4 regions of the Pantoea sp. SGAir0183 genome follow, and region 1 is predicted to be linked to each of the others. Evidence: predicted binding sites of a transcription regulator. Region 1 holds the regulator's gene; each other region holds the start of a gene.
The links. Region 1 encodes LexA, which represses DNA repair genes until DNA is damaged. Its sites were predicted from a motif close to TNCTGTATGTACATACAGNA; they were not measured.
Positions count from the first base shown of each region.

Region 2: a site for LexA is predicted at 5,872-5,891, ahead of sulA (SOS-induced cell division inhibitor SulA). Genes of this name have one in related genera too.
Region 3: a site for LexA is predicted at 6,132-6,151, ahead of umuD (translesion error-prone DNA polymerase V autoproteolytic subunit). Genes of this name have one in related genera too.
Region 4: a site for LexA is predicted at 6,081-6,100, ahead of C1N59_RS08445 (DinI-like family protein). Genes of this name have one in related genera too.

Region 1 is NZ_CP028053.1:4,154,992-4,162,937, forward strand. It holds gene dusA (tRNA dihydrouridine(20/20a) synthase DusA) at 1-143, opposite strand, end outside; gene C1N59_RS19365 (conjugal transfer protein TraF) at 243-1,514, opposite strand; gene zur (zinc uptake transcriptional repressor Zur) at 1,938-2,459, shown strand; gene C1N59_RS19375 (CsbD family protein) at 2,531-2,743, opposite strand; gene dinF (MATE family efflux transporter DinF) at 2,915-4,237, opposite strand; gene lexA (transcriptional repressor LexA) at 4,347-4,961, opposite strand; gene C1N59_RS19390 (diacylglycerol kinase) at 5,068-5,436, opposite strand; gene plsB (glycerol-3-phosphate 1-O-acyltransferase PlsB) at 5,565-7,946, shown strand, end outside.
Region 2 is NZ_CP028053.1:2,859,061-2,867,006, forward strand. It holds gene mgsA (methylglyoxal synthase) at 1-327, shown strand, start outside; gene helD (DNA helicase IV) at 329-2,383, opposite strand; gene C1N59_RS13350 (YccF domain-containing protein) at 2,507-2,950, shown strand; gene yccS (YccS family putative transporter) at 2,931-5,078, shown strand; gene C1N59_RS13360 (TfoX/Sxy family DNA transformation protein) at 5,075-5,701, opposite strand; gene sulA (SOS-induced cell division inhibitor SulA) at 5,912-6,403, shown strand; gene ompA (porin OmpA) at 6,755-7,825, shown strand; gene matP (macrodomain Ter protein MatP) at 7,908-7,946, opposite strand, start outside.
Region 3 is NZ_CP028053.1:2,416,034-2,423,979, forward strand. It holds gene uraH (hydroxyisourate hydrolase) at 1-164, opposite strand, end outside; gene C1N59_RS11215 (YgdI/YgdR family lipoprotein) at 385-618, shown strand; gene C1N59_RS11220 (YgdI/YgdR family lipoprotein) at 650-877, shown strand; gene C1N59_RS11225 (hypothetical protein) at 1,441-1,710, shown strand; gene ycgZ (regulatory protein YcgZ) at 1,938-2,177, shown strand; gene C1N59_RS11235 (hypothetical protein) at 2,322-2,525, opposite strand; gene C1N59_RS11240 (TetR/AcrR family transcriptional regulator) at 2,669-3,310, opposite strand; gene hchA (glyoxalase III HchA) at 3,451-4,296, opposite strand; gene umuC (translesion error-prone DNA polymerase V subunit UmuC) at 4,424-5,689, opposite strand; gene umuD (translesion error-prone DNA polymerase V autoproteolytic subunit) at 5,692-6,111, opposite strand; gene C1N59_RS11260 (helix-turn-helix transcriptional regulator) at 6,777-7,064, shown strand; gene C1N59_RS11265 (LysR family transcriptional regulator) at 7,278-7,946, opposite strand, start outside.
Region 4 is NZ_CP028053.1:1,808,102-1,816,047, reverse strand. It holds gene C1N59_RS08485 (flagellin N-terminal helical domain-containing protein) at 1-412, opposite strand, end outside; gene fliD (flagellar filament capping protein FliD) at 665-2,062, shown strand; gene fliS (flagellar export chaperone FliS) at 2,077-2,487, shown strand; gene fliT (flagellar protein FliT) at 2,487-2,846, shown strand; gene amyA (alpha-amylase) at 2,951-4,432, shown strand; gene yedD (lipoprotein YedD) at 4,515-4,973, opposite strand; gene C1N59_RS08455 (DUF6388 family protein) at 5,215-5,538, shown strand; gene iraP (anti-adapter protein IraP) at 5,667-5,963, opposite strand; gene C1N59_RS08445 (DinI-like family protein) at 6,139-6,378, shown strand; gene C1N59_RS08440 (hypothetical protein) at 6,416-6,682, opposite strand; gene C1N59_RS08435 (hypothetical protein) at 6,932-7,129, shown strand; gene C1N59_RS08430 (hypothetical protein) at 7,385-7,675, opposite strand.

The DNA of each region.
Region 1 (7,946 bases):
TGAATAATGGCACCCGTGGTGACCATTTCGGTATACAGAAGCGTATCGCCGGTCAGCAGACGATGGAAATAGCGACAGTGACGATCCGTCCAGTCGAGCATGGGGGCAACAGAGAAGCGTTGGGAGGAAAAAGTATCGGTCATGAAGCGCAGTCGATCCGGTGGTTAACAGTGATGATATTCTGCGCAAGGATAGCATAAGGGCGGGCGACAAGGTATCGCCCGCCCGTTAATGGCACGGAATCAGAAGTTAAATCCGAGTTGCGCCATGGCACCCCAGGTATTGTTTTGCCCCACCGAGCCTGCCAGATCCAGATGCACAGAATTGTTGAACGGTGACAGCCCAAAGCCTGCGGTCGCCACATTTTCGTCGTTGGAACGCATATCTGCGCGATAACCGGCGCGTAACTGTAACCAGTCCAGTACGCGATATTCCGCGCCCACGCCTGCATACTGACTGTTTTCCTGAGATTTGAAACGGTGCGTTTCGGTCAGGTCAACATCGCCTGTCAGCGTGACCGGCCCTTTATCCCAGGCTAAACCCGCCGTCACTAATGGACGGATTTCATAGGTATCCTGATAGCCATTAACCTCTTTGGTTTGCAGGTCACGTGATACCAGGTTCTGTCCGGTCACGCCTAATGTCCAGTTTTCTGCGAATACCGTCGCCAGGCCGGCGTCAACGTTGAACCCGCTTTCGGTGCTGCGGTAGCGGCCATCCCGTAAATCGTTTTTATCGTAGTTATAAACGCTGGCGGAGTAGTTATACAGCCAGGTCTTTTGCAGCTTAGGCGTCACACCAATCGACACCGGATGGCCGGCAATCGTGAACTCATGGGCAACGGCGATACCATAATCGGTATTTAGCGCAGCCAGCCCGTTCGCGCTGGAGCCCAGCAAGTTTTGTACATTAGGCAGACCAAATACACCGCCAGGAATACCGGCAAACGTTCCGTCAGCCACGCCTTGTAAAATAACGATATCGCCTTCTTTTACATTCGCGCGGACATGCGCCGTACCATAGGCTTTGGTGACAAAGGCAAAAGGCAGCGTTTCATTCGGAACGGTGACTGCAATCGCGACACCTGCTGTCGCGTTGGCTTTGTTACCGCGTAAATCTCTGAGCGTATTGGCCAGATCCCCTGACGCAGCCTGTATCTCAGGAATACGGCGCAGCAGCTCTAACGTCGAGGCATTATCAAACAGATCCTGATAGCGATTTACCGTGTCAGTAATGTTATCGATCTTATCGACCATTTTGTCTTTATCAGTAATTTGCGCGCCCGCACTGGGAAAAATGATGCTGACGTTGTCATCGGGCTTCGCTTTGGTCATTAACGCCGGGTTAGCTAAAACGGCAGACCCGTAGGTAGAGGACGCCACGCCCGTTCCCCCCATTGCATCGTTACGGGCATCGTACCAGGTTCCCGCGGCCAGCGCGGATGATGAAAAAACCAGAGCATTAAACACTGCAGGGAAAACCAGAACGGAACGTGGGACGGTTAATTTTGCCATTTGCTTATCATCACCTGAAAAATTGCCGTTAAAACATTAACGACCGAATAGTTTGTTAGCCCCATTGTGGAGGATGGCTAACGCTTTATTGCTGTGAATTCAGAGTAAATAGTGGCGCAATTCCATTGATTGATTATTTTTCGATCCGTTATGTCTGGTTACCGTCCAAAAAGCGTTAACAGAAGGAGGCCGGGACCAGCACTTTATTAAGAACTTTTAAACATTAGTTCTTAACTCAGTGAGATGTAAAGCAAAAGGAAAAAATATTTACAAACATTCTGACATATATTGGCCTCGCAGACGGGCGCAAAGTCGTAAGGAACAGATAAGCACGGACAAAGGGAGGAGGTGCAGACAGGCAAGGTGCATCGTACGTATCATTAATGTGATAAGATAACATCACCTGTCAAACGGAGAAATTCCATGTCAACCATGACGCCAGAGCAAATCATGACCCAGGCTGAGAAACTGTGTTTACAGCGCGGTGTACGCCTGACGACCCAGCGCGCAGAGGTCCTGCGGTTGATGGCCGGACAGCCAGGATCGATCAGTGCTTATGACCTGCTTGATCAGTTGCGTGTCAGTGAGCCCCAGGCCAAGCCTCCTACCGTCTACCGTGCGCTGGATTTTCTTCTTGAGCAGGGTTTTATCCACCGCGTCGAGTCCAATAACAGCTATGTGATGTGTCACCATTTCGACGCACCCGCCCATACATCGGTGATGCTGGTCTGCGATCGCTGTGCAGTGGTCACGGAAAAGCAGGCGCAGGGCGCAGAAAAAATCATCGCATCGCTGGCGCAGGAGGCAAGCTTCGTCCTACGGCATAGCGTGATAGAGGCGCACGGGTTATGTGAAAACTGTGCGGAAGTTGAAGCCTGTGAACAGCATGAACATTGTGATCATGACCATCAGGCTGACGGGAAGAAACGCAGTAAACGAAGTTAATTGCACATCCTTGTGCGGTCTGGCCGGCATGAGCGTACCGGCCCGGGTAGGAGCATCCCTGAATAACGTGATTACCAGCGGTAATCCTTGTTGTGACCTTCCCAGTCCGTTACTTCTTTCTCCGCCTGATCTTTCGCGTAGCCGTAACGTTCCTGAATTTTGCCGACCAGCTGATCGCGTTTACCTTCAATGACTTGCATGTCATCATCGGTCAGCTTGCCCCATTTCTCTTTCATTTTTCCTTTGAACTGTTTCCAGTTACCACTCGCTTCGTCTTTATTCATTGCAGACCTCCACGTCATCCTTCGATTTCGTTTTATTTTGCCATCAGGCAAAATTACGATATAAAGCGCTGCTTAATAGCGCCATTCAAAGATAATTGTAGTAGCTAATTTCAGTTTTGCCGGAAAAAATGAAAATTTTATGTATCCTGCGTCATATTTCAGGCAAGTTGCTCAGGCGCTAAACCAGGTGCCATTGCGCCAGTGCCTGCGCCAGACCAGCCAAAGTGACAGGCCGCGAAGCGCCAGAAAAACGGCTATCGCCAGCCATAGACCGTGATTACCGACAAAAGGCACGGTTAACAGCGTCAGGAAATAGCCCAGTGCGGCAATCGCCATACTGTTGCGCATTTCTCTTCCGCGGGTCGCACCAATAAACATGCCATCCAGCAGATAGCACCAGACGCCAACCAGCGGCATGACAACCTGCCACGGCAGAAAACGGTCAGCCGCCTGTTGAAGTGCGGGAATCGATGTCAGGAGAGCCACGATCTGATAGCCACAAACAGCATAGACCAGGGAGAAAAACAGCGCGACTGACAGTGCCTGACGGCAGGCAGCAATCCATACCAGTTGCAACCTGCTGCCGTCCTTTGCGCCGTGTGCCTCACCAGCAAAGGCTTCGACGGCGTAAGCAAAGCCATCCAGCGCATAGGCGGTAAACGTCATGAACATCAGCAGGATGGCATTTACCGCCACCACATCAGGTCCGATACGCGTTCCCAGCACGGTCAGAGAGGCAAAGCAAAGCTGTAACAGTAAGGTACGCAGCAGGATATCGCGATTCAGGCGAAGCAGGCGGTGGATATCGCCACGCCAGCTATGGACCAGACTGTGCAGCGTGATGCCGCGCAGCGCCAGCACGCGCCAGACCATAAGTGCCCCGACCAGCAACGTCGCATATTCCGCGATAGCCGTCGCGGCTGCAGCCCCGGCTACGCCCCAGTGCAGCCCCAGCACCAGCCAGAGGTCCAGCAGAATATTGATAACGTTGCCCACCACCAGCAGGATGACCGGCGCTCTGGCATACTGTACGCCCAGCAGCCAGCCCAGAATCACCAGGTTAGCCAGCATGGCGGGCGCACTGAGCCAGCGAATATGGATAAACAGCGCAGCCTGCTCAAGCACGGCGGCCTCTCCGCCGATAAAGCGGATTGCTAATGCCGTAACAGGATGACGCAGGGCAATAAACAGGCTGCCGGCCAGTAAGGCAATGATCAGGGGCTGTGCCAATGCGCGCGCCAGCGCCGTTTTATCGCCCGCGCCAAACGCCTGAGCCGTCAGGCCTGTCGTACTCATCCGCAGAAAAAGCAGCAGCATGAAGATGAAACTGGTAACGGTCGTCCCGACCGCAACGCCGCCCAGATAAACCGGGCTGTCGAGATGGCCAATAACGGCTGTATCGACTAAGCCGAGCAGAGGAACGGTGATATTTGACAGGATCATGGGCAGCGCCAGCCGCCACAGTTTTTTATCGGTAGCTGTCAGGAAGCGCATGTAACGTCCGTGCAATGCGCCGCTGGTGTTGCAGATGAACCCACAGCGGCAAAACAGGGGCAGACTGGGTAACGTCAAGGTTGACGTAAAGAGCCAACCTTAAGAAGAGTTACAACCACTCACCGTTACGTACGATGCCAACCGCCAGACCTTCAACCGTCAGCGACTGCGCACGTGTATCGACAATGATAGGCTCAAAATCCGTATTTTCAGGTAACAGATGCACCACTGATCCCTGCTTTTTCCAGCGCTTCACGGTGACTTCGTCATCAATGCGCGCTACCACCACCTGACCATTACGCACTTCCTGCGTTTTATGCACGGCCAGCAGATCGCCATCCATGATGCCAATGTCTTTCATTGACATGCCGCTAACGCGCAGCAGGAAATCGGCAGAGGGCTTGAACATGTCTGGATCCACTTTGTAGTGGGTTTCGATATGTTCCTGGGCCAGCAACGGCTCACCCGCCGCAACGCGCCCAATGAGTGGCAGACCGTCTGAAGGTTCTTCTTCCATTAACAAACGGATACCGCGGGACGCACCAGAGACGATTTCAATCACGCCTTTACGCGACAGCGCTTTCAGATGCTCTTCTGCCGCGTTAGGTGAGCGGAAGCCCAGTTGCGCAGCAATTTCTGCACGCGTAGGCGGCATGCCCGTTTGATTAATGTGGTCGCGAATCAAGTCGTAGACCTGTTGCTGCCTGCTGGTTAATGCTTTCATCCCGCCCCCTGGTTGTTTATACAGTCGCTGTGAGTATATACAGGTATTGGTGAAATGGAAACCAAAAGTCAGGCCAAAATCAGTAATTTGACGGGAGATGGAATGCTTATCGCAAATGCGACCAAAGTAGCGTTCCCCAAACGAACAGGGCCAGTACTATTGCCAGCAAAACAGCGGCCGATCCCATATCTTTGGCTCGGCCGGCAAGAGGATGACGTTCCTGCCCTGTGCGGTCCACCACCGCTTCGATGGCGCTGTTCAGAACTTCAACAATCATCACCAGCATGACCGCGCCAATCATCAGGATGCGCGAAATAGTATCGACATCCAGCCAGCAGGCCAGGATAATTGCCGCCAGTGAAATTACGGCTTCCTGGCGGAAGGCAGCTTCATGCTGCCAGGCGGCGCGAAGACCTTGCCATGAGTAGCCAGCCGCTTTCACAATCCGGGTAATGCCGGTGACATTATTTGTCATGATAAAGGAACTCTTTTCAAAGGATTGACGTCAATACCGGGCAGCGCACAATTGTCGCTGTCACAGATTTTTGCTGCGCGTTCTGATATGCTTGCGCCGCTTTGCTAACAAGAGGCTTCATGTTGTCTATGTCAGGTTGGCGTAAAATTTTTTATAAATTGCTGAACTTACCCCTTTCATTTCTGGTAAAGAGTAAGGCCATTCCGGCTGATCCCGTCTCCGAACATGGGCTGGATCCTACCCGGCCTATTATGTATGTCCTGCCTTATGATTCAAAGGCCGATCTCCTGACTTTACGCGCGCAGTGCATCCGGCACGATCTGCCTGATCCGCTTATTCCGCTGGAGATAGACGGCGCCCTGTTGCCGCGTCATGTCTTTATTAATGACGGTCCGCGTGTGTTCCCCTATTTCGTGCCCAGCCTTGAATCGGTCAAAATCTTCCACGAGTATCTTGATCTGCACCGCAGCAACCCTGAACTTGATGTTCAGATGTTACCGGTTTCAGTCATGTTTGGCCGTGCGCCAGGTCGGGAAGTCCAGGGCGACGATCATCCGCCTCATTTGCGGCTCCTTAACGGCATTCAAAAATTCTTTGCCGTTCTCTGGCATGGCCGCGACAGTTTTGTGCGTTTTTCGCCCACGGTCTCCCTGCGTCGTATGGCGACCGAACACGGTACCGACAAGTCGATTGCGCAGAAGCTGGCTCGCGTAGCGCGCATCCATTTTGCCCGTCAGCGCCTGGCTGCGGTGGGACCGCGCCTGCCGGCTCGCCAGGATTTATTCAATCGCCTGTTGCAGTCGAAGGCGATTGAAAAAGCTGTGGAAGACGAGGCGCGTAGCAAGAAAATCTCCCATGAGAAAGCGCAGCAAAACGCCATTGAAATGATGGAAGAAATTGCGGCCAACTTTTCCTACGAAGCGATTCGTATCACCGACCGCGTGATGGGCTGGCTCTGGAGCCGACTCTATCAGGGGATCAACGTTAACGGCGGTGAGCGGGTACGTCAGCTGGCGCAGGACGGGCATGAAATTGTTTATGTGCCTTGCCACCGCAGCCATATGGACTACCTGCTACTGTCTTATGTGCTGTATCACCAGGGCCTGGTTCCGCCGCATATTGCCGCAGGGATTAACCTGAACTTCTGGCCTGCCGGGCCGATTTTCCGTCGTCTGGGTGCCTTCTTTATTCGTCGTACCTTTAAAGGCAACAAGCTCTATTCAACCGTGTTCCGTGAATACCTTGGCGAGCTCTTTACCCGCGGCTATTCCGTCGAGTATTTCGTGGAAGGTGGACGCTCACGTACCGGCCGACTGCTGGATCCGAAAACCGGCACCCTCTCTATGACGCTGCAGGCCATGCTGCGCGGCGGCACGCGACCTATCACGTTAGTGCCCATTTACATCGGTTATGAACATGTAATGGAAGTGGGTACTTACGCTAAAGAGCTACGCGGTGCGGCAAAAGAGAAAGAAGGCTTTATGCAGATGGTGCGCGGCCTGCGTAAGCTGCGCAACCTGGGCCAGGGTTATGTGAACTTTGGTGAGCCGTTGCCGCTGATCAACTATCTGAACAAGCGCGTACCGGAATGGCGTGAGTCTATCGATCCCATTGAAGCGCAACGTCCGGGCTGGTTAACGCCAACGGCCAATGATATCGCCGCCACCATCATGGTACATATTAATGAAGCCGGTGCCGCGAACGCCATGAACCTGTGCGTAACGGCACTGCTCGCTTCCCGCCAGCGTTCGCTGACCCGTGAACAGCTGATTGAGCAGCTGGAGTGCTATACCCAGTTATTACGTAATGTGCCCTACTCGCCGGATGCCACTTTGCCTGACATGTCTGCGGAAGCGTTGCTGGATCACGCGCTGAGTATGAACAAGTTTGAGAGTGAGAAGGACAGCATTGGCGACATCATTATTCTGCCGCGCGAGCAGGCGGTACTGATGACCTATTACCGGAATAACATCCACCATATGTTGGTGATGCCCTCTCTGATTGCGGCCATCATCCAGCAGCACCGTAACCTGAGCGAAGCCGAACTGCTGCGCCAGGTCAGCCTGATTTACCCCATGCTGAAGAGCGAGCTGTTCCTGCGCTGGGGCAACGACCAGCTGCCGCAGTTGCTGGCTGACTTATGCCAGGAGCTGGCGCGCCAGGGACTGATTACCGTTGAGGCAGGTCTGCTGTCGTTCAATACGGCACGTTACCGTACGCTGCAGCTGCTGGCTGCCGGTGTACGTGAAACGCTGCAACGTTACGCCATCACCTTCTCGATTCTCAGCGCCAAACCCACCATCAACCGCGGCACGCTGGAAAAAGAGAGCCGCACGCTGGCCCAGCGCCTGAGCGTACTGCATGGCATCAATGCGCCTGAGTTTTTCGATAAAGCGGTGTTCTCTACACTGGTACTGACCCTGCGCGATGAAGGCTATATCAGCGACAGTGGCGATGCGGATGTGGCGCAGACGCTGGCGACCTGGCACATTCTGGCAGAACTGGTCACC
Region 2 (7,946 bases), 1.3 Mb from region 1:
ACCGGGACGACAGGTAATCTCATCAACCGTCACACCGGCCTGAACGTGAACGCGATGCTCAGTGGCCCGATGGGCGGCGATCAACAGGTCGGTGCGCTCATTGCCGAAGGCAAAATAGATGCGCTGATGTTTTTCTGGGATCCGCTTAATGCCGTGCCCCACGATCCTGATGTTAAGGCCCTGCTTCGTCTGGCGACAGTGTGGAATATTCCGGTCGCCACCAATCGGGCAACGGCCGATTTTATTATTCAGTCACCGCTTTTTTCGCAAACAGTGGACGTGCGAATCCCGGATTACGCACGCTACCTTGCCGAACGCCTGAACTGATTCAGGCTTTACGTAATACGGGTACATCCAGTGCCCGGAACGCATCGACGAAGACTGAGGGTTGTTGTTTATCGAACAGCAACCAGACCTGTTGCCGCGCGCGCGTCAGGGCAACATACGCCAGCCGGCGCTCTTCTGCATCAGGGAAGTCTTCGGGCTGCGGCAGCAGCCCCTGCTCCATAATGGACTCACGCTGCGGCGCGGGAAACCCTTCTTTGCCTTGCTGCAGACCCAGCACAATGACGTAATCGGCCTGCTGACCTTTACTGGCATGAATGGTCATAAAATCGATACGCATTTTTGGCCAGCGGGTTTTTGCCTTATCCAGCAGTTCAGGACGCAAATAGTGATAGCGAGCCAACAGCAGTACGCGCTCATCCGCTTTAACATAACCGCTTAGCTTGTTAAGAAGTGCCTCAAACTGATCGTGCGGGAGCAAAGCAATCGACTTTTTATTCCCTTTCGTCAGACTGTTTAAGGGCTTACGCAGTTGATGCGGATTTTGCTGGATAAACCGATTCGCCACTTCACCAATACGATCATTGAAACGATAGGTCGTATCCAGCACACAACGATCGCCCTCACCAAAATAGTGATGGAATGCCGTTGTCAGACTCATCTCTGCGCCGCTGAACCGGTAAATTGCCTGCCAGTCATCGCCCACCGCAAACAATGTCGTGCGTGTGTTTTGCTGACGCAGCGCGCTGAGTAAAGCCGCGCGTTGTGGCGAGATATCCTGAAATTCGTCAACCAGAATATGCTTCCAGGGGCTGACAAAGCGGCCCTTTTCAAGGATCGCGATGGCCTGATGAATCAGCCCGGAGAAGTCGACTGCGCCCTCGTCCTTAAGCGCACTTTTCCAGGCCTTCAGAAGGGGTGCCATCAATTTAACCCGCTTACTGAATACGTCGCGCAGCGCGTCAGGTACATCCTCAATCATGGCGGCCTGTGCGCCGCCATGCATCCGCATCAGGCCAAGCCAGCGTTCAAGACGAGACGCCAGGCGCTGTGCTAAACGATCATCCTGCCAGAAAGGGCCTTCGCTGACCTCCCACTCCAGTTCATCACGCAACCATTGCCGCCAGCCATTCGCCTGGGCTTTCTTTTCATTACACTGCTGGCGCCAGTGGTCGATCAGCCATGTCCGACGCGCGTCGGCATCGCTTTCGAGTTTACTGATGACCGGCTGTTTATGACTTCCTTCCCGAATGATATGCAGGGCCAGCGCATGAAACGTATGCGCCTGGATATCCCCGGCCCCTAAGCGGCTTTGAATACGGTCATTCATCTCTTCCGCCGCATGACGACCAAATGCCAGCAACAAAATCTGATCGGCAGCGGCCAGTCTGCGCTGTAACAGCCACCCCGCGCGGGCCACTAATACTGACGTTTTGCCGCTGCCAGCGCCCGCCAGCACCAGCACAGCGTCTTCGCCGTTAACCACCGCTTCTGCCTGTGACTCGTTCAGCGGGGTGGATTCCACCGTGGCGAAAAAATCCCGGTAGCGGGTCAACATGGCGGCCGTCCAGTCACGATTGCGCTGCGTCATCGCCGTCTCGCCCTGCTGCAGCCAGTATTGGCAAAATGCCCAGTTTTCACGGCAGGAATCAAACTGCTCAATGCGGGAAAGCGGCAAAGGTAACGCGTCAAACTGTTTGCGGATCTTATCTTTGATCGCCTGAAGTTCGCTGCGCTTCAGCCAACGCTCCTGTTCGCTGAATCCCTGAATGTCGTCGCGCAGCGCCTGTAAAACCGCGGCGCATACTTCACTCATTTCCTGACTCCAGCTTTGCCACGACTGCATGAGGTAGTGGAAAAAACGCTGCGTCTCCTGCCATTCCGTACCGTGCAAACGCACAACCTTGTTGTCCGCCAGTAAAAATTCCAGTTCACCCCACACCATTCCCCGTTTACAGGTGATGTCGGACAACTGATTGAAGGGGATCAAATATTCGTGTTTGTCGCCGCTGACCTCAACGCCCGCGGATAACAGGCGAACACGATGATAAGGATGCTGGGCAAGCCGTTTGCCCATGGATGTTGCTTTAAGTTCCACGCCGACACCAACGACCGAGATAGAGAGTAATCGGAGTTTACCTGTCAGACTCTTGACGCTCCAGCCTTAAAACACGCTAAACTTGGCGGCACAGATTGCGGAGTGCAAAAGGAAAAGCCTGTTATGCGTACTGTTTTAAATATTCTTAATTTTGTCCTGGGTGGATTTTTCACCACGCTGAGTTGGTTATTCGCCACGCTCATCAGTATCGTCCTGATCTTTACCCTGCCCTTAACGCGCTCCTGCTGGGAGATCACTAAGCTGTCATTTCTGCCGTTTGGCAATGAAGCGGTCCATGTTGACGTTCTGCGTCCGGAGAATAAAAGCTCTATCATGAACACCGGCGGCACGTTTCTGAACATTTTCTGGTTTATCTTTTTCGGTTGGTGGTTATGCCTGTCGCACATTTCTGTCGGCATCGTGCAGTGCATCAGCATTATTGGTATTCCGGTGGGCCTCGCCAATTTCAAGATTGCCGCCATTGCACTCTGGCCGGTAGGACGTCGGGTTGTCTCTGTGGAAGAGGCGCGTGCCGCGCGTGATGCCAATGCCCGCCGCCGCTATTAGTATGCTGTCCGGGTGGCGAAAGTATCTTTTTAACAGCACCTGGCGTTATCTGCTGCGCATTCTGTTTGCCTTATCAGGATGTGCGGCTGTGCCCTGGATACTGCAGCAAATTGAGTGGACGATTCCGTTAACCCTCGGCGTGGTTGCCGCCGCGCTGGCCGATCTGGATGACAGGCTGGCCGGGCGGCTTAAAAACCTGCTGATTACCTTACTTTGTTTTTGCATCGCTTCGGTTTCAGTAGAGCTGCTGTTCCCGCATCCGTTGGTATTTATTATCGGCCTGGCAGGTTCAACATGGGGATTCATTCTGTTAGGCGCGCTGGGACAGCGCTATGCCACCATTGCATTTGGCGCCTTACTGATTGCCGTTTACACCATGCTGGGCATTGGGTTGTTCTCACAATGGTATATGCAGCCCATGCTGCTGTTGGTTGGGGCTCTGTGGTATAACCTGCTGACGCTGCTGGGCCATTTAATGTTTCCGGTTCGTCCAGTGCAGGAACAACTGGCAGCCAGTTTTTCACAGCTGGCCCACTATCTGGATGCCAAAGCCAATCTGTTTGATCCTGACGCGGGTGAACAGGATGATGCTGCATTTGTTAAAGCCGCGATGGTAAACAGCCAGCTTGTTGCACAGCTCAATCTGACCAAGACCACCTTGCAAAGCCGTTTACGAGGTGACAGAGGCTCACGCGGTACCCGACGCAGCCTGCACTATTACTTCGTGGCTCAGGATATCCATGAACGCGCCAGCTCTTCGCATCTGCAGTACCATCTTCTGCGTGGCGACTGGCGTTACAACGAGATCCTGTTTCGCTTTCAGCGTTTACTGAATATGCAGGCACAGGCCTGTCGCCAGCTTGCCCGGGCGATTCTGCTGCGCGAACGCTGGGAACATGATGGCCGCTTTGAGCGTGTTTTTGAACGTCTGGAAAATGCGATTCACCGGCTGGCACAGAGCGAGCCGGATGCCGCCCATACCGGTGCACTGCTTTGGCTGCTTCGCAACCTGCAGGCCATCGATGCACAACTGGCCTCAATCGAAACCGAGCAGGCGCAGGCAGTTGATCCGCAGCACAGCGACAACCTGCTGTCACGCGAAGAACTGAGTGGCTGGAGTGATATTAAACTGCGCCTCAGCCTTCACCTGAGTCCGGCCTCTGCCCTGTTTCGCCACGCCGTACGCATGTCGATTGTGATGTGTGTGGGATACGGATTTATTCAGATTACCGGGCTGGAGCGCGGCTACTGGATCCTGCTGACCAGTCTGTTTGTTTGCCAGCCTAACTATAGCGCAACCCAACGCCGACTGGCGCTACGCATTGGCGGCACGCTCGCGGGCATTGCGCTTGGACTGCCCCTGCTCTGGCTGGTCCCTTCCATTGAAGGCCAACTGGTCTTGATTGTGGTCACGGGCGTCATGTTCTTTGCGTTTCGTCAGGTGCAGTATGCTCATGCAACCTTGTTCATTACTCTGCTGGTGTTGTTCTGTTTTAATTTGTTAGGCGAAGGCTTTGAAGTGGCCCTGCCCCGGGTAGTGGACACGTTACTGGGCTGTGCGCTGGCCTGGCTGGCCGTCACCTTTATCTGGCCAGACTGGCGTTTTCGCCAGCTTCCGGCGGTGGCGACGCGCACACTCAATGCCAATTGCCGTTATCTGGATGCCATTATGGAACAATACCATCAGGGCAAAGATAATCGCCTCGCTTACCGTATTGCCCGCCGCGATGCACACAATGCTGACGCGGAACTGGCCTCCGTCGTGTCGAATATGAGCAGTGAAACCCGTACCAACCCTAAGCTGCGGGAATGGGCCTTTCAGCTACTTTGCCTGAACCACTCGTTGCTCAGCTATATCTCCGCGCTGGGGGCGCACCGCGATAAAGTCACTGATCCAGTGCTGCTGGCACTTCTCGACGACACGGTGTGCTATGTCGAAGATGTGCTGCAAACCGACATCGTCAGTGACAGCCGGGCTGAGGAAATGCGTCGGGAACTGGAACAGCGCATCACCCGGTTTACCGCCGGACCTGATTCACGTACGCCGCTGGTGCTTCAGCAGTTGAGTTTACTGGTTGTCCTGCTGCCGGGAATCGCCCGCCTGCGACGCGCATTAGGCTCCCATTAAGACTCCTTCTTTGCCTTTTCTACCATTTTGAGCGCAGCCTGGTACCATTCGCCCAGCTCCGCTTTGACCGTCGGTGGCAGAGCGGCTTCATGATGGCCAGAAATGGCTCCTTCAAGCGCCAGCAAGGTTTTAAAGCCGAGGTGCTGGTTATGACGTTTAAGTTTTAACCAGCACGCCCGGGCTCCCACTTCGTGCAGATGTTCGACGCTGCAAATGCCTACCTCATGGAGCATCATTTCCAGCCGTAAAGTGACATTGGGTAAATCTTTTAAACGCACACGTCCCTGCCGATCGTCCTGTTCCCTGCGCGCAGTCTGTAATGAGGCCGCTGAAAGGGCAACCAGGTGCGCCTGGTCACACCATAAATGCTCATCGACTCTGAAATAATTCAGGCTAACCGCCATACCACGCTTGCGAAAAGTGAGCGGCTCCAATGGGCGTTGTGCAACATATTCTTTTAGCGCTTCGCTGGCGCGCAGATAAAGCTGATCGTCCTTTATCAGCGCAAACACGACGCGTTCAACAGCTAACGCGTAACCGCCGAACTGAGTGCGGGATTCAATGTTACCTAAAGGTGCCAGTTGTTGCTTTGATCGCAAAATGACCCGCTGTTCTTTCTTCATATCATCACCTCCCTGTAACAAACCCATGTTAAAATCTTTACTATTCAGTCAGTTAGAAGATAGGGAAATTCAGTTACAGGTTCAATGAATAAATCGTATTGAACACAAAATTATGAAAATTTTGCGAGGCATTTTCAGAAATTCAGGTTGATCTTTATCCAGGATGCCATTACTGTACATCCATACAGTCAACTGCTGAGTGATTAATTTATGCGCACCCAACATCCCCGTAATGTATGCCCGACTCACCGTTACGCTTCGCCTTCTGACCCCGCTTCTCAGAGCGGCTGGATTACTGAATTGCGCTATAGCGAAAAACCGGGAATGATGCAGATGCTGCTGTTACCGTTGCTTCAGCAACTGAGCCAGCAATCCCGCTGGCAGCTTTGGTTAACACCGGCGCATAAGTTGAGTCGGGTCTGGATGCAGGAAGCAGGCTTGCCCCTGGAGAAAAGTATGCATATCGCCGACGCTGAACGTTACAACGCCGTCGAGGCCATGATTAAGGCCCTGCGTACGGGAAATTACAGTGTCGTTTTAGCCTGGATTCCCTACGATCTGGATGAAGATGAGCGTCGGGAACTGGAGCTCGCTGCGGCTGAAGGTGAAGCGTTAGGACTCATCCTGCGCTCGGGTGAGTCCTCCAAAACGCCAGTCAGACCAGAAAGTCGGCTAAAAATTCAGTCTGATTTGTTTCATTAAGTAAAAAATGAGATTTATCTCAAGAAATTTTTTCTCTCGCGTTGGGCTAAGACACTGATTCTGCTCCTGCCAGTAATGACAATGGCTTAGCCCCCATTTCGCGGGTTACCCCCATCACAGAAGTTCACCCTAAATTGTTAGAATTTATGTATAAAACACTGTTTTTTTACATAAGTGCCTCACATCACACTTGTAAGTTTCCAATCTCGTTGTAGACTTTATCTCGCCAGGGTGCTCAATAACCTCCGTTTTTTGCGGTAGAGTCATAAGCGAGCGTTTTGACCCGGCGAAGGATTAAACCAAGAGCAACCTTTATGCTCATTGCCTATTTGGATGATAACGAGGCGCAAAATGAAAAAGACAGCTATCGCAATTGCAGTGGCACTGGCTGGCTTCGCTACCGTAGCGCAGGCCGCCCCTAAAGATAACACCTGGTACACCGGTGCTAAACTGGGCTGGTCTCAGTATCACGACACTGGTTACTACGGCAATCAATACGAAAACAACGATGGCCCAACTCACGAAAGCCAACTGGGTGCTGGTGCATTCGCCGGTTACCAGGCTAACCCATACCTGGGTTTCGAGCTGGGTTATGACTGGTTAGGTCGTATGCCTTACAAAGGCAACGTCACTAATGGCGCTTTCAAAGCACAGGGCATCCAACTGGCTGCTAAACTGAGCTACCCAATCGCTGACGATCTCGACGTTTATACCCGCCTGGGCGGTATGGTATGGCGTGCAGATTCTACTCAAACGAATCCAACTGTTGGCCGCATCAGCGACCACGACACCGGTGTTTCTCCACTGGCAGCGGTTGGTGTTGAGTATGCTCTGACCAAAAACTGGGCAACCCGTCTGGATTACCAGTGGGTGAACAACATCGGTGACGCACAGACCGTTGGTACACGTCCAGACAACGGCATGCTGAGCCTGGGTGTTTCTTACCGTTTCGGTCAGGATGATGTTGCTGCGCCAGCTCCGGCTCCAGCTCCAGCACCAGCGCCAGTTGTTCAGACTAAGCGCTTTACTCTGAAATCAGACGTTCTGTTCACCTTCAACAAGTCAACACTGAAGCCAGAAGGCCAGCAGGCTCTGGATCAGCTGTACAGCCAGCTGAGCTCAATGGATCCTAAAGACGGTTCAGTCGTTGTTCTGGGCTTCACCGATCGCATCGGTTCAGAGCAGTACAACCAGAAACTGTCTGAGAAACGTGCTCAGTCTGTAGTAGATTACCTGGTATCTAAAGGTATCCCTGCTAACAAGATCTCTGCTCGCGGCATGGGTGAATCTAACCCAGTGACTGGCAACACCTGTGACAGCGTGAAAGGCCGTAAAGCCCTGATCGACTGCCTGGCGCCAGACCGTCGTGTAGAAATCGACGTTAAAGGTATCAAAGACGTGGTAACTCAGCCTCAGGCTTAAGTTATACGTGATAAAAAACCCCGCGCATGCGGGGTTTTTTTTGTCCTTTAATCCGGAGCAGGCCTGAATATTGCTCCGTAAACTACCCGTTGTCAGTATCCGACTTGCCCAGTATAGCCTG
Region 3 (7,946 bases), 1.7 Mb from region 1:
CCCTGTTCTTTATGTTCGAGGTCAACAGAAATACCGGGAGTCGGCGTGCCGGTCTCCAGATTTAATACGTGTACACTCAGCGGATTCTTCATCGCGGTTGTTTCTGCCGCACAAGCAACGGAACCCATTAATAACGCTGCAACTGCACCCATTTGCCATTTCATTCTCGATTCCTTTTTTTCGTTAACCTGTCAACGAGCGTAAAGGGCCGCAGACTAAATACCAAACCGCAGGCGCTAAATGTGAAATTTCTGAGAGGAATAAATACGCTTTAGCTATTCGCGCTTTTTCTGCGCAAGTGCGTTTATTGTTTCGCTCACCGCCCTGCAAAATTCTCAAAAGCGACTATGCTGTTTAATTCAAGGTCCACTTCAAGGAGATGAAATGCATACTAAATCCCTGTCAGCTGCCGTTTTGCTTGCCCTCTCTCTGGCAACGTTAGCCGGTTGTTCTTCCAACCAGTCCATTAAAACGTCAGACGGCCGTACAATAGTGACCGATGGTAAGCCTCACATTGACAGCGATACGGGGCTGGTGTCCTATCGTGACGCCCAGACAGGCAAAACCGAACAAATTAATCGCGATCAGATCAGCAATATGAGTGAACTTGATAACTAACGGACTCAATCACAGAAATAAGGTGGATAATATGAAGAAGACTCTGATTTTACCGCTGGCAGTTTTGATCGGCATGACCGCATTAACAGGTTGTACCCGCACAAGCTACGCTATTCATACCAACGATGGCCGCACTATTATCAGCGACGGTAAGCCGTCTGAATCTGATGCCGGTTTACTGGGTTATACCGATGCCAATGGTGTGAAACAGCAGATTAATAAAGCGGACGTTAAAGCCGTTTCCGAAGTGCCAAAATAACAGCGTTGCCGCCTGATCAGGGCGGCTTTTTTATTTCCTGCCGCCTCTTCATTGCTTCACCCTCTCAATATCTTTTTATCCGGAAATAACAGATCGTCGAAAACAGTGTAATAACGACTTACACGGCATGTTCATGGCTCATATATCCTTTTGTCTTTCTGACACAGGCGCTCGCCTGTTATGGCCTTTTTCATTCCCTCTCACTTTGCTTTGCGACAATACAAACACATTAGCATCTCTTTCTTATGGACATTTTATTTACAGCGTCAGGTTGCGGTCCGGAATGCCGCTGACGGCCAGGTCACCGTGTCAGGGACCTATCGTAATTTCAGGCCAGTTCGCCACTATCTAGTGGTTTAATCACTTCAATTCTGGCGGATAAAACGGGTCTGTATAAATTTTCGCTCGCTTATTAAGGTGTTAGCCTGCGGTATGAAAGTTCACTTTTTTTAATATTTTCTTTGATAGGTATCACCGAATGAAATCACACTATCGCTATTCATTCCTTTTACTAAACTAATCACTGGGTCGACGACATTCTCACTCACTCTCAGGAGGTGCATATGAATTTTCACGATGAGGCTACCGGTCATAAGATTATTGGTGAAGCTGCGGTGAACCTGGCACTACAGAATGAGGAGATCACGGTGGTTTCACTGATTCGCCAGCTCAGCACGATGGCGGACCATGAAAGCGACGATGAGCGCGTGCTCCTGATCGCCGATGCGCGTAAATGGCTGAAAAGCTTTATTAACGTGGCCACGCGCGAGCGGGCCGAACTCAACTGGATGGTAGTAACGGGCCAGGTTCCCGCCAATGTGACCGAGCATTAACGCTGACAGGTTAGTGCGATACCGCGCTTCGCGGGCGCCGGATGCGTCCGCGTTTACTGCGTGCTAACTGTCTGTATTCTCTCTGTGTCCGCTTTCCGCCCTTCTCCTTGTCCCCGCCTGAATCGCGCCGCGCACTTTTTCTGCGAAAATAGCTGTACAAGTTTTATTTTATTGTATAACTTTACGCTACTTTCAACTGACTACTTTTGAACCACCCGAGAACATCTATGCAACGCAATCATCGCTTACCGCAGAGCGCCGACGATATCTCCCGCTATTTTTCTGCGGCGGGTCTCCCTTCACAGCAGGAAATGCTGGGGCAAATCGTGGTAGATATTTTACGCGCCGGTCAGAACGTGAACCGTAAGTCTATCTGCACTAAACTGCTGCGCCGTCTTGAGCTGTCAGCCAGTCAGGAAGAAGAGCGCCTTTGCCGTGAACTGATTGGGTTGCTGTTTGGTCGTTAAGACGGCCAGTGACTGCCGTGACGGGACGGGGCATCGTTGCGAAGCCGTTGCGGCCTTTTCGCTGCTGCTGCTGGCATTATTGTTGCTGCTGTCGTTACTGTGACGTGACGGCCGTACAGGCTTCCTTGCTTCAGCCCGTCGTCATTAATGGAGTTTATGCGCTAGGATACGGATAGCCTCTTCGCAGATCTGTCGGGTCGTTTTACAGCTTGTCTGTAGACTTTGCTGGTGCAACGCACCAATAATTTCCTGCAGTGTGAGCGTTTTACCCGGCTGCAGGATGTCTGACACAACGCGCCCTAAAAGCGCGTGAATCTCTTCACCGATGTTTGCCCTGTCATGTTTCACGCATAATCCTCAAATTTTACTTTTTCTGTAACAGCAAAGTGTTTTAGAGAAGGCACACTGTGCCTGTGTCTGGCAGCCCGTGGGTGACCGGCCACCCTGCATGGATGACATAAGGGAATATTTACTTCCTAAATGAGCAAAGATTAATCCAGGATTTTCAGGGCCAGCGCAATCGTAGCCTGTTCATCGTGTACATCCGCCACCTTGCCGGTAACACGCATACCAAAGGCAATACGCAAAATCAGTCCTGCAGCCGTCTCCACATCCAGGTCGCGCCTGATGGAGCCATCATGCTGCCCTTCCTGCAAGAGTGACATCAGAAAGGCCTTATTGCGGAAGATAACCTGTGTAACCTGTTGTGACAGCTCCGCATCCAGCACCTGTAATTCAATAGCACTGCCTACGACCAGACAGCCGGTCCGCCCTTCCGTTGACCGGGAAGAATCCAGATAAAACTGGAGTAGTTCACTTAACTTTGCGCGGCCGGTCGAAAAGCGGGCCAGGCGTCCGCGCAGATCCTCGTTGCGGAGCGTGATGTAACGCTGAAAAACCAGCAGGAACAACGATCGCTTGTCCTGAAACGCTTTGTAGATACTACCGACAGAAAGCTGCATTGCCTCACTCAAATCGTTAAGCGAGGCGGCATGATATCCTTTTTGCCGGAACACGATCATCGCCTGGTCCAGAGCCTGTTCGATATCAAATTCTCTGGGCCTGCCGCGTTCTTTTTGTTTATTCGCTGTGGATTGTTGGCTGCTCATGACGACCAGTTTGAGAGGCTGCATTTCCGACATTACCCGGAAACGATAGGCAGAACGATTGTATCTCAGGCACCGGGTGCAAGTACACCCGAATCCCACCCCGGCGCATCGTCTGCACAAAGTGCGGTGCAGGCGATGCCGTGGTGGGATAAAAAGCAGGCCGATCAGGCGTTGGCTTTAAGCAGCTCGTCTGCCGCCAGTTTACCGAGCGCGTTCGCCGCAAAGGGACTGTCGCCCGTCAGTACCCGGCGATCTTTATGCACGGTCCCTTTAATATCGCTGTTCACCAGCGTCAGTCCCATGGCCTGAAGTTTCTCCCCAAAGAACCAGGTTAACTGTCCCGGCATGTAGCCGATATCCGGTGTTTGTTTGTCGGTCGCATCGGGGAAGGCGCAAATTTTATAGCCATTAAGCGGATTGTCGCCTTTGTCCAGAGCAAGAAAGGCAGCCGGGCCATGGCACAGCGAAATCAGGTGACGATCGTTGGCCAGCGTCCAGCGGATCACCTCAGCGACGGCTTCACTTTCGGGCAGCCCTATCAGCGCGCCGTGACCGCCCGGAATAAAGACGCCTGCGTACTCTGACCGGGGCGTCAGTGACTGAACGACAGCGTTCAGCGTCAGCGGGGAACGAAACAGCGACAGGCAGTGATTGTAAAAGCCAATGACCACCTCATCCTGCTGGGGCATCGCCCAGTGTTCAAACTTCACCATCTGCCCGGACAACGTCGCCACATCAAACTGGAAACCGGCCTGATACAGGTGATACATCGGAAGCAGCGTTTCAATCGGATGGTTACCGGTGGAAAACAGGGTGTCGTTATCAAGCGGCAGATAGCGCTCGTCGGTGCAGATCACCAGGACCTTTTTATTCCCTGAATACGGCTGGGGATAGTCGGCATCACCGAGATCAGATGTGGGACGGGTGAACTGGTCAAGTGAGTAGGCAGAAGGAAAAAAGGCGTGATGTTCGGCCCGATCTGCCACCGGCGATTTACTGAGTTCTGACATGACAAAGCTCTCCTTAAGGGGATGGATACCTGTTTTAGCCTAGACCACAACGCCAGATTTAAACCGAGCGGCAGCCCAAACGGCCCCCTTATAAGAGCATTCTGTTGCTGTCATCCCTGCCCGCGCCTTACTTCACCACCGGCAGATCGCTGATGCGCGTGGTATAAGCTGGCGACAGCATTTCGCGCTTCATCGCCCAGCGCTTTTCTGTCCCCTGTCCGGCGAACCACATTTTCCCCTTGCCCGCTTTGTGGATCTGATCGATAACCTGCATCAGATCGTTACGGCCCGGGTTGACCGGTCGCTCATCAAACAAATCCAATTGAGTCACACCGTGGTCAAAGAAGTCGCTCAGGACAACGCCCGCTTTGATATAGCGGTGGCCCGCGATCCAGATGTAGTCCAGCATGTCGGTCGCCACCCGGATAATGTCGCGCGTATCGTGCGACGGCGTCAGTAACTGACCAGTGGCCTGATTACCGTAAAAGTTTTCACCAACGGCATGGGGGCTGGTGCGCAGAAACACCCCGATTTGTCGGCAGTACTGTTTTTCTTTCCGCAGTTTTTCGGCGGCACGTTCGGCATAGGTACAGACTGCCTCACGCACCTGTGCATAGTCTGAAAGACGGCTACTGAAAGAACGTGAGCACATGATCTGCTGTTTGGTGGGTTCGAGGGCTTCTAAATCCTGACAGGGTTCACCGCATAATTCTCTGACCGTGCGTTCCAGCACCACGCTGAAATTCTTACGAATCAGGCTGGGACGCTGACGCGCCAGGTCTGCGGCCGAGGTTATCCCCATCTCCTCAAGCCGCTGGCTGAGACGGCGGCCAACGCCCCAGATATCCTTGACCGGCACCTTCGCCAGCAGTTTTTGCTGGCGCACCGGATCGGACAGATCGACCACACCGTTGGTGTAGCCTGCCCATTTTTTGGCCGCAAAATTCGCCAGCTTCGCCAGCGTCTTGGTAGGGGCAATCCCGACACAGACGTTAAGATGAATTTCTTTTTTGATGCGTTTTTTAATCTGGTGCCCCAGGGTATCAAGCGACATGCAGTGGCTGACGCCGGTTAAATCCAGAAAGGCCTCATCAATCGAATAAATTTCTACCGACGGGGCCATTTCCTCCAGTAGCGTCATGACCCGGGTGCTCATATCCGCATACAGCGCATAGTTAGAGCTAAAGACCTGCACGTTATGGCGGGCAATGATTTCTCGCATTTTAAAAAACGGCACGGCCATGGTGACGCCAAGGGCTTTGGCTTCGGCATTACGCGCAATCACACAGCCATCGTTGTTAGAGAGCACAATAATGGGCTTGCCCTTGAGATCCGGTCGAAACACCGTTTCACAGGAGGCATAAAAATTGTTCACATCAACCAGCGCAAACATGATTAATAAACCGACTTGATCACATAGGTCACAACGCCAAACACTTCGAGCGCGTCTTCTGTGCTAATCACAATGGGTTTGAACTGACGGTTCATTGGCATCAGTTGCAGGCAGGGCTGAAGCTGAAGCCGCTTGACGGTAAATTCGCCCTCAATCGCGGCCACCACAATATCGCCATGAGAAGCCACCAGTGCGCTGTCCACCACCAGCATATCGCCGTCGTTAATGCCCGCTCCGGACATCGATTCTCCACTGACGCGCACAAAGTATGTCGAACTGGGATGCTGAACGATGAGCTTGTTCAAATCAATCCGCTGCTCAACGTAGTCCTGCGCCGGAGACGGAAAACCGCACGGCACCCGCTCGACAAACAGCGGTAATTGCAAAGGCGTGCTCACTTTTGCTGGCCTGATAAATTCCATATTCACCTCTCACGCCAAATTACTGTATATAATTACAGTAATCGCGATCCGCCAGTGCGATCAAGCGAAACCGGAGAGGTTTATGTAAACCAGTTGATGTGGATGGATATTTTTTTCTGCCCTTTTCACCGCCTTATGACAGGCCTGTGCAGCCATTAACCGTACCGGTTGTTTTTTCGCCGGCGCATGCAGAATTCTTCTCTTCGCTGAACGGATGTTTAAAAAGCACGGAACGCTGCCCGTTAGCGGCGCGTATTTATTCGCCGCACAACCCGGGCGGAAATAATGCTGACAGCGTTAGCAACATCAATCGGCTAAGCGTACAAGCGGCGCGTAGACGATAACGGAAATAAACAACCGCCTGACCGTGCATAGTGATAAAAATAGCCCTAAGCAAGTCCGAAAAAGGCGTCAAAATAGCAGGCGATAAACGGGGTCTGATTTGCCAGCGCTGTTTCACGCTGCACGCTCGCCCTTTATGACGGGAAAATCACTACAGCCAATCTTTTTTGCAAAAATGAAGACAGGATCGCCAGATACAACGTTCATCTTTTGTGATGTGAACGTGTCTCATCCGGATTAAAAATAATAATAATCATATAGTTAAAAAAAAATAAGATAACGTGAAATGATTTATACTGTGATATCCAACACGTTTGCCTATCATGCCTGCATTACCGCCAAACACGGCTATCACCGTGGCATTGAAAAAAGCATTGAGAGGCAGAATAAAAATGGAATTGAAAAGTACACAGGGAAAAAAGGTCTATTTAACCGAGCAGGAACTTTCTTTAAGCTGGCTTTTTATGACCGGTATGACGGTTAACCAGATCGCGTACCAGATGGCTTCACCTGTACACGTCATCTATTATCTTAAGCAAAAAATCATGCAGAAAGTAGGCGTGAGAAATAACAGTGAGTTTATCCTCTGGCTGATTCATCTCAGAAAATAAAAAACGTCGCGCTGTTTTGCCCGCATGGCAGGATAATACGTTGCCTCCGCCCGTGTGATGAATACGCACAATGTCCGCGCAGGCATCATCGGTTAACCCTGCGCCGTCATCATGCCGGGATAACGTCACCGCGCGCCTGACTCGCCCTGCGCTTTCCGCCGGCAACCGTAACCTGAGCGGCGTGTGGGGCGCATGGGCTTGTGACCGATCCGGTCAGCCATTTACCTGCTGCCTTATCCATTCGCGAAATATCTCCATCGATGGCGTCAGCGTTTTTGATCGCAGCCAGGTTAACCAGTAGCCACCGACATCAATCTCAATGTCAAAAGGCCGCACCAGGATGCCCGCCTCCAGCTCCCGCTGAAACATGCAGACCGGCACCAGCGCGACACCGCCCGTCTGAACCGCTGCCTCGACCATCAGCCGCGAGGAGTCGAAAACCGGACCAGTCATTCTGGGGGGCGTGATATTTGCCGCAGTGAACCAGTTGCCCCACTCATCCGCGCGATAAGAACGCAGCAGCGTTTCCCGTAACAGATCGCCGGGCTGCTGCAGCCGACGGGCGATATCCGGCCGGCAAAGCGCAGTCAGCGGTGCGGTAAACAGCGGTTCGTTGTGCGTTGCAGGCCAGGCCCCCGTCCCAAAGCGAATAGCATAATCGATGCCTTCGCCCGCCAGATTCACGACGTTATTATGGGTGCGCACGTTCACTTCCAGCGCAGGATGCTGCTGATGAAAGGCATCCAGACGCGGCAGCAGCCAGCCCAGCGCAAAGGTCCCGACACAGGCGAGGGTCATCACTTCGCGGTATTCACCCCCTTCAAACCGGCGCCAGGCTTTTTCAAGCTGGGTGAACGCCTCGGACACCTCGGCAAACAGCAG
Region 4 (7,946 bases), 2.0 Mb from region 1:
TCAGAACTTTGATGCCGTTGAAATCGGTCTGCTTGGTGACGCGGTCGATTTCCTGCATACGCTGGTTAACTTCAGCCTGGATTGAGTCGATGTCAGATGCTGAGTTAGAGCTGTTCTGCGCCTGAACGGTCAGGTCACGTACACGCTGCAGGTTGTTGTTCACTTCAGTCAGGGCGCCTTCAGCCGTCTGCGACAGAGAGATACCGTCGTTGGCGTTACGGGCTGCAACGGTCAGGCCGTTGATGTTAGAGCTGAAGCGGTTAGCGATAGCTTCGCCGGCTGCATCGTCTTTTGCGCTGTTGATACGCAGGCCAGAAGACAGGCGCTCAATTGCAGTACCCAGAGAAGACTGTGACTTGCTCAGGTTGTTCTGGGTAACCAGCGACAGGGTATTGGTGTTAATCACTGCCATGATGTTTTTCCTTTAAAAAATTGAGCCATATTAGGCGTCTGAATTCGGCTAGCTTACCGACAACCTGATTATCGTCAGCCCTCGTTCAACCTTTAGAAAAAAAATTCAGTAATTTTTCGCCAGCCAAATCCGGGAAGACAATTAAAGAAAGGGGTTTTATTCAGCCATCAATTTTTTCAGAGACAGGCTAATCTTTTGCCACTCGCTGCCGATACCCATTTCACTTAACGTAAACTCGTAAAGGATTAAAGCATGGCAAGTGTAAGTTCACTCGGTGCTGGTACGAACCTCGACCTGAATACTCTCTACAGCAGCCTGGAATCCGCTGAGCAGACTAAACTGACGCCTATTACTAAGCAGCAGGCGTCCTATAACGCTCAGCTTACCGCCTGGGGCGTGGTGAAAACCGGCCTGTCAAAATTGCAGACCGCGGCGGCGGCATTGCAAAATGCCTCGACGATTGCGGCTACGAAAGTCACCAGCACGAATACCGCTTTCACTGCCACGCTGGCGAGCAAAGCCTCCGCCGGTAACTATTCTATTGAGGTTACTCAACTCGCCTCTTCGCAATCGCTGCTGTCAAAATCAGCCAGCAGTAAAGATACCGATTTAGGTGATCAGAGCCTGGCATCTCGCACGATTACGATTTCCCAGTCTGGGCAGAAATCGCCGCTCACGGTAACACTGAGCAAAGATCAAACCAGCCTGTCTGATATTCGCGATGCGATTAATAAACAGCAAGGCAGCGTAAACGCCAGTATTATTAAAGCAGACGATAATACCTATTATCTGTCTCTGACTGCACGCGACAGTGGCACAGCGAATGCGATGACGGTCAGTACGGACGACGGCACGCTGTCCCAGTATATTAATTACAGTTCGGGTGGCAGCAGCAACGCGATGACCGAACAGGTTGCCGCTAAAGATGCGCAGTTAAAAATTAACGGCGTGTCCATCACCCGCAGCAGCAATACCGTCACGGACGCGCCTGAAGGTGTCACGCTGAACCTGACGAAAACCACCGCTACAAATACACCGGAAACGCTGACCGTCGCCACAGACAATCAGCCAATGACGGCGGCAATCCAGGCTTACGTGGATGCCTACAATTCCCTGCAAACCACTATCGGTAACCAGACGAAATACACCGCGGTGAAAGCGGGTGAGTCGCAAAGTTCCGGTAACGGCGATCTGTTGGGTGATAATACCTTACGTAACATCCAGACCAGCCTGCGCAGTCAACTGTCCAGCGCACAAGCCAGCGGAAACCTGACCAGTCTGTCACAACTGGGGATCACGCAGGACGTTAACGGCAAGCTGACTGTGGACAGCACCAAACTGGACAAAGCCCTGACCAATCAACCGACAGATGTCCTGAACTTTCTGACGGGTGACGGTAAAACAACCGGGTTTGCCACACAGGCAAATAACAAACTGACGCAGATACTGGCCAGTGACGGACAGGTACAAAATGCCACTAACGGCATTAATACCTCACTGAAAAAACTGTCCGATCAGTACGACGAAGTAAACAGCCAGATTGCGGCGACCATGGCGCGTTACAAAACACAGTTTACCAGTCTGTCTACCCTGGTCAGCTCCATGACCCAGACCGGTAACTATTTGACCCAGCAGTTCGCCAAACTATAACAGGAGTGGTAAGCATGTACGCTAAGTCCGGTATTCAGGCCTATGCGCAGGTAGGTGTGGAAAGCGCCGTATTAAGCGCCAGCCCACATCAGCTGGTCGTGCTGCTTTTTGATGGCGCCCTGAGCGCCATGAAAAAAGCTGCCATTTTAATTGAGCAAGGCGATATTCCCGGTAAAGGTAACGCCTTATCTAAGGCCATTAATATCATTACTAACGGGCTGCGCGCAGGCCTGAACCATGAGGTTGGCGGTGAAATTTCCGCTAATCTCGACGATCTGTATGAATATATGACCCGTCGTCTGTTACAGGCTAACCTGAACAACGACCTTGAGGCCATTACGGAAGTCGAAGGCTTGCTCAATAATATTGCGGATGCGTGGAAACAGATTGGCCCTAATTACCAGCCACAGCAGGATACCTTTTAATGAGTTATCCACTCGAGCTGCTAAAAGGATATCAACACTTACTCACGCTCAGTAATGCCATGCTGGAAAATGCCCGGCAGGGACAATGGGATGAGTTGCTTAGTTGCGAATCAACTTACGTTAGTAGCGTCGAGCGTGTTGCGCGTGATAACGATGCCAGTGCGCTGTCAGCATTACAGCGGGCACAAATTCGCCCGGTACTTGAGCAAATTCTGAAGAATGAAACCACGCTGAAGACGTTGCTGGGTGAACGTATGAGCGAACTGCGCTCGCTGGTCACGACCTCAACGCAGCAACACAACATTGTCTCTTCTTACGGCAAGATGGCGGGTAATATCCTTTACCCAAAAGACCAGTAAAGGCCGACTTATGCGGGTAAACACTCTTTTTTTAGTTTACCCGCGTAATTTCTTCACTCTTATCCCATACTTCCAGTTCCCTCTCCTCTGACTGGACGTTTGTCATGCACAACCCAACCCTTTTGCAGTTTTTCCACTGGTATTATCCCGATGGCAGCACGCTGTGGCCGGAAGTCGCAGAAAAAGCGGCCCTGCTTAATGACATCGGCATCAACATGGTCTGGCTGCCCCCTTGCTATAAAGGCGAGTCCGGTGGTTACTCGGTGGGTTATGACAGCTACGATCTCTTCGATTTAGGCGAGTTTGAGCAAAAAGGCAGCGTCGCCACCAAATATGGTGATAAGCAGCAGTTGCTGGCTGCCGTCAATGCGCTGCGCAGCCACAACATTGGCGTGCTGCTGGATGTGGTTCTCAACCATAAAATGGGCGCGGACGAGAAAGAACAGGTGAGCGTAAATCGCGTTAACCCGGATAATCGTGATGAAATTTATCCCGAGGTCGTGGAATGCGAAGCCTGGACAAAGTTTACGTTTCCGGCGCGGGCAGGCGAATACTCGACATTCATCTGGGATCATAAGTGTTTTAGCGGGGTCGACCATATTGAAAATCCCGATGAAAACGGCGTGTTCAAAATTATCAACGATTACACCGCTGAAGGCTGGAACGACCAGGTGGATAACGAGTTAGGTAACTTTGATTATCTGATGGGCGCCAATGTTGATTTCCGCAATAAGGCGGTGAGCGAAGAACTCAAATACTGGGCGCGCTGGGTCATGGAGCAGGTCCCCTGCACCGGCTTTCGTCTGGACGCGGTAAAACATATCCCGGCCTGGTTTTACAAAGACTGGATCGAACATATTCAGGACGTCGCTAACGAACCGCTGTTTATTGTGGCGGAATACTGGTCCTTTGAAACCGAAAAGTTGCAGGAATATATCCATCAGGTGGAAGGCAAAACGCTGCTGTTTGACGCCCCGCTGCATATGAATTTTCATCAGGCGTCTAAAGCCGGCAGCGATTATGACCTGAGCAAAATTTTTGATAACTCGTTGGTATTAGCCGACCCGTGGCATGCCGTGACTATCGTGGCCAACCACGACACACAGCCGCTGCAGTCTCTGGAAGCGCCCGTTGAAGCCTGGTTTAAGCCGCTGGCTTATGCGCTGATTCTGTTGCGCGAGCAAGGCGTTCCGACCATTTTTTATCCGGACCTGTTCGGTGCCCACTATGAGGATGAAGGCGGAGACGGTGAAATGCATCAGGTCGATATGCCGGTCATTCCTGAACTCGAAGGGCTGATTCGTGCCCGTCAGCAATTTGGCTGGGGCGCGCAAACCGATTACTTCGACCATCCTAACTGCGTCGCGTTCAGCCGCAGCGGAACCGCTGAAAAGCCTGGCTGTATTGTGATCATGTCGAATGGCGAAGCGGGGGAAAAACAGATTTCAATGGGAGAAGGATATGCCGGGAAAGTATGGTATGACTATCTGGGACATCAATCCGATACCGTTACGACGGACGACGCCGGCAGCGCCGTGTTTCGCTGTAATGCAGGCAGCGTGAGTGTCTGGGTTGTTGAGGCATAAAACCACAGGTCCGCTGCTTTTTCTGGCGCGGTAACAGCCTGCGCATCAGCGCAAAGCGGTCCTTAAGACCGCTTTGCGTCATTTATTTGTTCAGAACCGGACGCATAATCTCGGGTTCGATATTCTGAATCACATCCACACCGGGATGTTGGGCCGCTTCCTGTAAAGCTTTCTGGCATTCCACCGTGGGTCGATCGACCTTACGCAACGTAAGCCCGTCGTAATCCAGCTCACCGCCATCCAGATCCAGTGTCATGATGCGTAACTGACGCGTAACATTGACATAATCGCCATTCAGCTGCGTCAATTTGCCTGGCTTCGCAATGACCCGTTGCCACTGCCGGCAATCCAGCGTACTGCCGTCCGCGTTGATAATCAGACTCCCAATCGCCTTGTCGCTAATCAGGTTACTCTGCGGCCCAACCGTCTGCCAGTTGCCTTGTAAATTTGCCGGGGCCGGCGTTTGCACCGCACTTTGATAACTGTTTATTTGTGCGCAGCCACTCAGCGCCAGTGTGGCAATCAGCATCCAGTTTTTCATCTTTGATCCCTAAATCCGGTTAATGGCGGCTACGTTATAATTTTTACCGCCAGATGTGCAAGATATCTGAGGGATGAAATCAACGTAAAGCGCGCTTTTCCTGGATTCATCACGCACCGGGTGATGTTTATTCCCTTCCCTGCCCGCTTTTATCGCTGTGAATGAACCTGTCCACTCCGGCCTGACAAGGGAGGCACAACAGGCTACACTGTCGCCCTGCATTACATCTCAGAGATTTGTCATGAAAACTCCAGAAGCTTATTATGCCCAGGCACGCCAAATGTTCTTCACTGCCCATGCCGATTTTCAGGCCGCACTCGATGAACTGACCGAACAGGATGCCCGTGCCGCCAATATGTCCCTGCGTGAATTGCGCGAGTGGCACGCCGAACGCATTTATGCCGCCTTTTTACGCCAGAAAAATCTTGATGGTATGATTTTTTCGATTCAACTGGCAGAGCCGGATAAAGCCGTCGCCGCCGAAGCCATCGAAGCCTATCTCCGATCGCATGCCGAATCTCTGGGAATGAGTTGGGAAGAATTTTGTATTAAGAACGAGCTCTAGCTATACCTCAGCTGTGCGGACAGGAAGAATAACGGCGATGGCGTTGCGCAGCGTCGTGACAACAAACGGTTAATGCCCGTGATGTCCTAGCTGGCGGCAGAAAACCCCGCTGCCGCCAGCGTTAGCCATCACTCTTCTTGTTCGAGCTTTCCCCTCACCTCAACATACTTAGCCACGGCCAGTAATCGGTTGAGGTGCGTGAGCAACAGATCAATATCAGACTGCATGAACTCTGATGAGGAACGCGATGCCGTGACAATGGCATCCTGCACCGTCTCAGAAATCGTTAACGCATTATCTTGTTTCGCCTGGACTAATAAAGCGGCAACCAGCAATGACTGCGCTTCGACCTGAGCAGTCAGTTCCTTTGCATCGACATCCATTTTTGCCAGTTTAAGCAGAATATCAATAACCAATTGTCGCATTGCACTTCTCCCGGTGAGTGAGCGCATATATCGTTAAGAGCGCCCTCAGAGTAAATCAGATAAAAATGCTTTTCTACGCGGGACCTAAAAAACGGATTCATGCAAACATCAGCTTGATACTGTTTTTATTTACAGTAAAATGGCAACGCGATTTTGCCCTGAAGGGATGGTTATTATGTTTGTAGAGTTAATTTACGATAAGCGTAATGTCGCGGGCCTGCCAGGGGCGCGCGACATGATATTGGCAGAGCTTGAAAAGCGTGTGCATCGTGTTTTTCCTGACATCGAGGTCAAGGTGAAACCGATGGAACGTAACGCGATAGAAACCGACCTCAGCAAGAATGATAAAGCCACTGTCGCGCGTCTGGTGGAAGAAATGTTTGATGAAGCCGAGTTTTGGCTGGTGGCGGATTAATCCGTTAATCGCCACCCCTCAGTTAGCGGGAGATACCTTAACTCTCCTGCTCACTGTGGTTGATTTCAATTTCAATATCCTGAATGGCTTTCTCCAGATCTTCCAGCAACGTTCCCTGCTTATTCAGTAATGCGTCAATACGGGCCGCATTCCCTTCATCCTTGTATTCACCGGCATCAAAGGCTAACCAATGGGCGGAAAGCGTCTCAGTATTCGTTTGCGCATAGTGGCGCATTTCTTTCAACTGGGATGCCACGTCACGCAGATAATCGGTTTTGCTTTTGGTTTCGATTGAATCACTCATGCTGTGTTTCCTTTTGGTTGTTTTTCCAATGAAAATATCGTCTGGAGATTTAAAGCTAGGACAATATAGCGGTTTTGCATTAGGAATAATCGGAAGTCACTTTTACAGGACATGGCTTCTCGTCGTGGTCAGGCGGAAAACGGCGGAGTCATACCCCGTCCTTACGTGATGATAATTTTGCTGACGGGTCTCCGCTCACAGCTTTGTTGTGCTGGTCTAGACTTAGAGGACGACAAAGAGGAGCAAACGATGCACAACCAAAGTAACGATAAACGTAAACATGAAGGCGATGTCAGCAAAGGATTACCCGAAGCCGCACCTAATGCGGGAAATGCCTACGAGGAAGATGATCATCCCGCAAACGATGCACCGAAAGATCACGGTGAAGTGCCCAGAAAAAATGATGACAGTCAGGATGATAAAAAGGATCCTTTCAAAGCATCATGACATGTCACTGTCTGCCCACTTAACCGGGGCAGACGGTGATCTGCACCGTGCTTTGAAGCCGGTGCAGTCGTTATTTTAAGGCCAGCAGGATGAGAAGCCATGCCTCCCTGTTCGTTAACCCAGCTGGGCTGGCATGTGGGCTGCTCGCCTGGCAACGGTCAGGGACGGGCGGGCAACAGGCTTTGGCCCTTTATTCACACGGATCGCAGGCGCAGAAAATCGCCGGATACGGGAGCGGGCCCCCTCTGCACATGATCAGGCTTGCTGATTTAAATAATCGACCAGCATCTCAAGATTAATCCGGTGAGGGCCGTCTGGATAAAAAACATCCTGCGCCGGTCGATGGGCATCGAATAACGGTTGCAGATTCACATCCCGATCCAGCAACTGAATCGTCCCCTCAGTCAGTTTGTAAGAAATCACTGTGCAGGAACCCTCCGGGATTTTATCTATAAAATCTGACTTCCGGTTTTCCGAATAGACTTCATATTTAATCTGCTCACCACTTTTTGAGGTCGTGAGAAGTGTTTGAATTAAGTATCTCATGTTGATATATCCGTGAGCAGAATGAATGCTGACATTAATATCAGGCGACAGATTTAAACAGTTAAATATTTTAATTAGATTAGAAGAGGAATATTTCCGTTTGATGTGTAACCGGGGATGCAAGCCGCGTGGTGCCTGTTACGCTGCTGTCGCAACCCGCGTCGCCGTTAAGGTAAACAGGTTTTGCTGGCTTACGAATACATACCAGATTACATCTTTTGCTTTCAGTATTTCATTTTTTACTTCCCACCTTCAGGGATATTTTTAGTTA